Marinagarivorans cellulosilyticus: one gene and its partner. The protein of the gene in region 2 interacts with the protein of the main gene of each other region in a pairwise test. Links are inferred from orthologs where the notes say so. Each region holds a gene or a part of one and is shown on either strand. Other genes may lie near its edges.

The links. Proteins that work in one complex are often made in the same cells at the same time.
Region 1: the proteins of zipA (region 2) and ftsZ interact in binary tests that used the Escherichia coli proteins (3 or more experiments, as listed by UniProt). The link is inferred for Marinagarivorans cellulosilyticus from one-to-one orthologs.

Annotation. Positions count from the first base shown.
Region 1 is NZ_AP023086.1:2,602,549-2,606,110, forward strand. What follows is about bases 1-2,839. They hold ftsZ (cell division protein FtsZ), read left to right. Parts: upstream 1-759; coding sequence 760-1,920; downstream 1,921-2,839. Other genes in these bases: ftsA (cell division protein FtsA), read left to right, coding at 1-641; lpxC (UDP-3-O-acyl-N-acetylglucosamine deacetylase), read left to right, coding at 2,266-2,839. Also shown: more of lpxC, read left to right, coding at 2,840-3,177; MARGE09_RS10565 (M23 family metallopeptidase), read left to right, coding at 3,476-3,562. UniProt on the Escherichia coli protein: Essential cell division protein that forms a contractile ring structure (Z ring) at the future cell division site. The regulation of the ring assembly controls the timing and the location of cell division.
Region 2 is NZ_AP023086.1:4,067,812-4,072,300, forward strand. Bases 1,540-4,489 are described here. They hold zipA (cell division protein ZipA), read right to left. Parts: upstream 3,488-4,489; coding sequence 2,591-3,487; downstream 1,540-2,590. Other genes in these bases: ligA (NAD-dependent DNA ligase LigA), read right to left, coding at 1,540-2,524; smc (chromosome segregation protein SMC), read right to left, coding at 3,498-4,489. In the rest of the region: MARGE09_RS16570 (transglycosylase SLT domain-containing protein), read right to left, coding at 1-515; more of ligA, read right to left, coding at 494-1,539. UniProt on the Escherichia coli protein: Essential cell division protein that stabilizes the FtsZ protofilaments by cross-linking them and that serves as a cytoplasmic membrane anchor for the Z ring.

The DNA of each region.
Region 1 (3,562 bases), 1.5 Mb from region 2 along the record:
TAACAGAGGATGAAAAAGAGCTGGGTGTATGCATGGTGGATATTGGTGGTGGAACAACCGATATCGCTATTTTCACCGAAGGCTCTATTCGCCATACGGGAGTAATCCCTATTGCTGGTGATCAAGTGACTAATGATATTGCAATGGCGTTAAGAACACCGACGCAGCACGCTGAAGATATCAAAATTAAATATGCCTGTGCCTTGGCCAAGCTAGCCGGCGCGGAAGAAACAATAAAGGTTCCAAGTGTAGGCGAGCGCCCACCAAGAGACCTTTCTCGTCAAGCGTTGGCTGAAGTAGTGGAGCCACGTTACGAAGAGTTATTCACTTTGGTGTTGGCCGAACTAAGGCGTAGTGGTTTCGAAGATATGCTACCGGCGGGCATTGTATTAACCGGTGGCACATCAAAAATGGAAGGTGTTGTAGAGTTGGCCGAAGAAATATTCCATATGCCTGTACGTTTAGGTGCACCGCAAAATGTTTCTGGTTTGCGTGATATCGTCAATAACCCAATTTATTCCACGGGTGTTGGCTTATTGCACTACGGCCTGAAGCAGCAAGGTGGGCAGGGTACAGAGTCATTTGAGCCTACAGATAATACTTGGGGACGAATAAAGAATTGGTTTCAGCGCAACTTGTAAAGTTAGTGCATAGGCACTGTTAGCTATTGATAAGTTACGCGAAACACTTGAATTGACGCTATGGCAACAATACCTAGCGTATACATATTTTTAAGCAGGGGAACGAAAGGGGAAAACCATGTTTGAGCTTGTAGATAATATTCCGCAAAATGCGGTAATTAAAGTTGTAGGTGTAGGTGGCGGTGGCGGTAACGCTGTGCGTCATATGATTGAGCAACAAGTTGATGGTGTGGACTTTATCTGCGCTAACACCGATGCGCAGGCGTTGAAAAATGTTAGTGCGCAAACCGTGTTGCAACTTGGTGGCCATCTAACCAAAGGTTTAGGTGCTGGCGCCAACCCTAACGTGGGCCGCGAGGCTGCAATGGAAGACCGTGAGCGTATTGCAGAAACTCTGCAAGGTGCCGATATGGTATTTATCACCGCGGGTATGGGGGGCGGTACTGGTACAGGCGCTGCACCCGTAGTGGCTGAGGTTGCTCGCGAGCTGGGTATTCTTACTGTCGCTGTTGTGACCCGCCCATTTCCTTTTGAAGGCCGCAAGCGCATGGCGATTGCGGAAGAGGGTATTAAGCAATTAAAAGATCGCGTTGATTCTTTGATTACTATCCCAAATGAAAAACTATTGGCTGTGCTGGGTAAATCCACCAGCTTAATCGATGCTTTTAAAGCCGCTAACGACGTATTGTTGGGTGCGGTGCAGGGTATCGCGGATCTTATTATTCGCCCAGGCATGATCAACGTCGACTTTGCTGATGTTCGCACTGTGATGAGTGAAATGGGCATGGCGATGATGGGTAGCGGTTCAGGTAAAGGCGAGAATCGCGCACGTGAAGCTGCGGAAGCCGCTATTCGCAGCCCACTTCTTGAAGATGTGAACCTTCACGGTGCGCGTGGCATTTTGGTTAACATTACTGCTGGAATGGACTTATCTTTGGGTGAGTTCAATGAAGTCGGTGACACCATCGAAGAGTTCGCCTCTGGTGATGCTACTGTGGTTGTAGGTACAGTGATTGACCCTGATATGGCCGACACCCTTAAGGTGACTGTGGTTGCTACTGGCTTGGGTGCTGTTCAGGCGCAAGAAGAAACACCTGCAAAACCTGAAAAAGTTGTAGATAATACGCGCCACGCCGACGGTGGTTTGAATTATGCTGTGTTGGATAAACCAACAGTTATGCGTAACCAAAACTCTAGTGCAGCGCCAAAGCTTGATGAAAAGGCTCGGGACATGGAATATCTTGATATTCCGGCGTTCCTGCGCCGTCAAGCGGACTAACCGCAGGCCGCTTGCTCGATTATTGCGCGCAGTTTCTGGCAGCTACGCCTGAGATACCGTTGCATGGATGCTGTTCCCCGCGTTATAGCGGGCGTATGCTGACGCAAAAAGCACGTCGAATACCGGCGTGCTTTTTGCGTACATTATGGTTGCTGAATCGAGCGTTCAGGTTGAATTCAGTTGTGTGGCGTTAGTATTAGTCACCTTAATATTTACTATTTTTGCTTTGCAGCATCAGTGGCACTCATTGAATTGGCTATGATTCTCCGGCCAATTGATAACAACAGTATGACACGCGGCTAAAAATTTACATTTTTGGCCGCTTATCTATAGAGACATAAAGTAATGATCAAACAACGCACGCTCAAAAACGAGATTCGCGCCACCGGTGTGGGGCTGCATACAGGGCAAAAGATCTATCTAACCCTAAGGCCTGGCCCAATAGATGGCGGTATCGTTTTTCGACGTGTAGACCTAAACCCTGTTGTTGAAATACAGGCAAAGGCTGAAAACGTTGGTGATACAACGCTATCTACAACGCTAATAAATGGCGATGTACGGGTTTCTACTGTAGAGCACTTGTTGTCAGCGATGGCAGGCTTGGGTATTGATAATGCCATTATTGATGTAAGCGCCGATGAAGTACCCATTATGGATGGCAGTGCAGGCCCGTTTGTTTTCCTGATTCAGTCTGCAGGCATCCAAGAGCAGCCAGCTGCGAAGAAATTTATTCGCATCAAGAAAGAAGTAACGGTTACCGACGGCGATAAAATGGCGACTTTTGTACCTTTTGACGGCTTTAAGGTGTCTTTTACTATCGATTTTGATCACCCCGTATTTAAAGGGCGCAAACTCGATGCCGTGGTGGATTTTTCAAGTACCTCGTTTGTGAAAGAGATTTCGCGAGCGCGGACTTTCGGCTTTATGCATGAAATAGAATACCTTCGCTCGAAAGGCTTAGCCAAGGGCGGCAGTGTTGATAACGCCATTGTGGTTGATAAATACCGCATATTGAATGAAGACGGTTTGCGTTATGAAGACGAATTTGTAAAGCATAAGATCCTTGATGCCATCGGAGATTTATATCTCTTAGGTAACACCTTAATTGGTGAATTCCGTGCTTATAAGTCTGGTCACGGCTTAAATAACCAATCGCTGCGCGAACTTATTCGTCAGCCAGATGCTTGGGAAGTTGTGACTTTTGAGGATGATGAAGAGTCGCCAATTGCCTATCACAAGCCATTGGCTGCTGCATAAACCATAGGTTATGTTTTTTCTGGCGAGGCCTTGGCGCTTGCCTGCTTACAAAAAGCCAACTTTCGAACAGTTGGCTTTTTGTGTTTTATATGCCATATTCTGGCGCCGATTAAGCTATATAGCCAAATCGACTAGGTTTTGTCATTTTTTTGATTAAACTTTAAGCGAGGCGACCGTTATTTATTCATCTTGCTGGCGTCCCAGCATCAGGTCTAAATTACCGTCGATATCAAACACTTTTAAATATGCGCAAGCTCAAAGTATTGCGCGTATTTCGGGTAGCTAAAGACAAAAGTCAGTGAAGATTATATTCATTAGCAAACGCCATGGTGGCACAAAAACAATTACCTTAGGCTTTTGGTCTAAGACGTTTTTGATCGCCGGT
Region 2 (4,489 bases):
GGCTTTTTATTGTAAGAGCGGCGTTCATAACCGCCATGGCCTTCATGATACGCCAAGTATTGCCTATAAGCGTCGCCTAAGCCTATACCTAAACGGCGCTGGCTCTCTTTGTTGTACCAACCAATAAATTGTGTCACATCACCAAAGTCATCGCGATCTGCACCGCGCGCTCCAGTTTTATCCTGGTACCAACGCCAAGTGGCATCTTTTACTTGGGCATAACCGTAAGCATCGCTGGCCCTAGGACCGGGAATAATCCAGAGGATCTTCTTTCTGGGGGGGCGCGCATCGGCTTTAAAACGCGATTCTTGATGTATAAACGCCAGCTTCGTTGCGACCGGTGTGCCCCACTTATTGGCAGCCTTTACGGCATCTTTATACCAACTTTTTTTGCCGCCAAGTATGTCGCAAGCGTCATCCATTTGAGTAGGCCTGTAGCCCGCGCAACCACTTGCAAAGGCTACCAATACAACACTAAAACAGAAGCTGCTAATTATTCGAATTGTTCTAACCACGCAATAAACTCCTCTTCGTTGCGCACATCGAGCCCAATATCCTGCGCTTTTGTGAGTTTGCTGCCCGCTTTTGCCCCTGCCACCACTAAATAGGTTTTTGCCGACACACTACCCGCTACTTTAGCGCCCAACGCCAATAAGCGTTCTTTGGCTTCGCTGCGCCCCATAGTTTCTAACGTTCCCGTTAGTACTACGGTTTTACCCGCTAAAGGTTGATTTTGCGATACCGTCGGCGCTGGCCAATGCACTCCTGCAGCCTGCAAAGCCTCTAGTAAAGCTAAATTACTTTCTTGTTTAAAAAACAATTCGACATATTCAGCGACAACCGGCCCAACATCAGGAATTTCTTGCAGCTGTTCAGCCGTAGCTTGCGTAATGGCCTGCAAGCTACCTAGATGCTGTGCAAGCGTAGCCGCGGTTGTTTGGCCAACTTCTCGAATACCTAAGGCATATAAAAAGCGCGCCAAAGTCGTACTTTTACTTTTTTCTAATGCATCCAATAAGTTTTGGGCTGATTTCTCGGCCATGCGCTCTAAACCAACAAGCGGTACCAGTGTTAACTGGTATAAATCGGCAACATTAGCGATCAAGCCTTCATCAACCAATTGCTCTACGAGCTTATCGCCCAAACCATCAATATCCATCGCTTTACGGCTTGCAAAGTGCTTAATGGCCTCTTTACTTTGTGCTGCACACGATAAGCCACCGCTGCAGCGAATCACCGCTTCACCAGGAACTTGGCTAGTATCGGCACCACAAACAGGGCATTGCGCGGGAAATTCTATTGGGCTAGCCGTTTCAGGGCGGCGCTCGAGTACAACCTCGGCAATTTGTGGGATTACATCGCCTGCTCGACGAATAATAACGGTATCACCCACCATCACCCCAAGGCGCTCCACTTCATCGCGGTTGTGCAGCGTGGCGTTCGCTACGGTAACACCGCCCACAAACACCGGCTCTAAGCGCGCAACAGGGGTAATCGCACCGGTACGCCCTACCTGAAATTCGACCGCTTTAAGGGTTGTCATTTCTTCTTGGGCGGGGAATTTTTGCGCGATCGCAAAACGTGGCGCCCTTGCAACAAAACCTAAGCGACGCTGTAATGCAAAGTCATCAACCTTAAAAACCAAGCCGTCTATATCAAAAGGCAGAGCATCTCGCTTGGCTGCCATTCGAGTGTAATAGTCTAAGCAGCCTTCGATAGAGTCGACTTTCTCTGCAAGATCACTCACAACAAACCCTAAATCACGCAGTAATTGCAGGGTTTCAAAGTGCGTTGCCGGCAGCTCGCCATCAAACTCACCCACTGAATAAGCATTAAACACCAACGGCCTTGTTGCGGTAATGCGAGAATCCAACTGCCTTAAGCTACCAGCTGCCGCATTGCGCGGGTTTACAAATGTTTTTTGGCCATTCTCACGCGCCGATTGGTTCAGCGCCTCAAACCCCTTTAAGGGCATGTAAATTTCGCCGCGCACTTCAAGCACTGCAGGGTAATTACCGGCAAGCTTTAGCGGTACGTTTTTAAGGGTGCGAACATTCTGCGAAATATCTTCGCCGGTTGTGCCATCACCCCTTGTAGCTGCGCGCTCGAATAGCCCATCGCGATAGAGCAAACTTACCGCAAGGCCATCAAATTTTGGTTCGCACACATAATGTACCGCGATAGATGTTTTTAAGCGGTCTTGTATACGTCGATCAAAATCCCTCATATCATCGTCATTAAAGGCATTACCTAACGATAACATCGGCTGTAAATGCGTTACGCTTTGAAAGCTATCGAGCGGGGTCGCTCCTACGCGCTGCGAGGGGGAATCGGGCGTTACCCAACTAGGGTGCTGCTGTTCGACATCCAATAATTGACGCATTAAACGATCGTATTCTGCATCTGGAATAGAAGGCTCATCCTTTACATAGTAAGCAACGTTATGACGCTGGATTTCCTGTTTAAGGGCTTCGTACTGCTGTTGAATCACTGTGTCATTTTCCGTTAATACAGCTTCTGTCATTTTTTTGTTTCCAAAACAACAAACCGCCAATAGGCGGTTTGGAATCTATACACTGGCAAGGCTTGATTAGCGATTAAGGCGACGTTTTCGCTCAAATTCAATAACACGTTGTCGGCAATGTTCAAACGTTTGCTGCGTCATCACACTGCGATGCTCATCTTTTAGCTCACCGTCTAGCGCTTCAGAAATAGCCTTGGCGGTGCGCGCCATTAAACCAAACGCTGCAACGCTATCGCCTCTGATAGGAAGCATCATAAACATGCTGATCCCAGGCGTGGAGAAATCTTCCATAGTCGTCAAATCAAAGGTGCCAGGCTTTACGATATTGGCCAAGCTAAACAAGACTTCACCTGAGCCATCTTCGTTTTTGTGGCGATGAAAAATTTCCATATTGCCAAAACGCAAGTTTTGCTCGGTAAGCGTTTGCAGCAATGTTTCTCCGCTAAAAAGCTGCCCTTGATGGGCCATAACGTTAATAACAATAACCTCTTCTGGCTCCAAGGCTGGCTCGGCTACTTTAGCCTTAGGTTGAACGGCCGGCTCTTTAGCAGGAGCTTTAGCTGCTGGCGCTGCTGTGCGCGGTGGTGCCATCACCGCCAAGTCATCATCTAGATCGTCCAGGTTGCCCAATGTGGGTTCTAGGTGTTCATCGGCAGAATCCATAAGCATTGTTGGTGCAGGCTCCGCTTTAGCATTAACGCCTGCCGTTTTTTTACTGGCCGCCAAAGAGCTTTTAAGGTTTACGTGTAAATTTGCGGCATCTTCTGGGTGCCGATACGCCGCCACACGGGCGCCACCGCTGGGGAATTCACTGCCGACATTTTCGTCATCAAGCCCTCCCTCTTCTGGCAAGCTATTTGACATATGAATGCGCTCTCTGCGAGCAGCACGCACACGCCGAATACCATCCAAAATGATTCCGACTATCAAAAGCACAATAATGACTGTTAACCATTCACGCATGGGGTTTCTCCTATAGTGCAGCCATTTCGGCTGCCTCTTCTACATTTACAGTAACCATACGAGAGCAACCTGGCTCGTGCATGGTTACACCCATCAACTGATCCGCCATTTCCATAGCAATTTTGTTGTGAGTAATATAAATAAATTGAACTTGCGACGACATTTGCTCAACCATACGCGCGTATCGTCCTACGTTGGCATCGTCCAATGGTGCATCAACCTCATCCAACATACAAAACGGCGCTGGGTTTAACCGGAATATCGAGAAAACCAGTGCAATTGCCGTTAGTGCTTTTTCACCACCAGATAACAAATGAATGGTGCTGTTACGCTTGCCTGGTGGCCTTGCCATAATGGTAATGCCGGTATCCAGTAAATCTTCGCCGGTTAGCTCTAAATAGGCATGGCCGCCGCCAAAGACTTTAGGAAACAGCTCTTGCAGGCCGCTGTTAACTTGATCGAATGTCTCTTTAAAGCGCGTTCTTGTTTCTTTGTCAATTTTACGGATCGCATTTTCCAGTGTTTCTAATGCTTCCATAAGATCTTGATCTTGGTCGTCTAAGTAATTTTTACGCTCAGACTCGGTTTTATACTCATCAATAGCCGCGAGGTTAATCGGCCCTAAGCGAGATATTCTTGCCGCCACTTTTTCGAGCGCTTGCTCAAGATCGGCTTCTGCATCCTCTGGCAGCTCGGCCAATAGAATGTCTACGTTATAGTCATCTGCTTCTAGCTGATCGCGTAAGTTTTGCGCTTGAACGTCGTAGGTTTGACTTTCTAAACGCTCTTTTTCGAGGTTTGCACGTACAAACTGCACCTCTTGCTCAACAGTTAAACGCTCTTTTTCGGCGTTGCGCAAGGTTTCCTCCACACCCTCGACGGATTTTTTAGCTTCGAGTAACTGTTCTTCAACGGCAACGCGCTTTTGTAGGTGCGCTTCTAACTCTTCTTTGTGTAGCTCAACTGGCTCTGCACCCTCGGCAAGGCTATCGAGTAAACTTT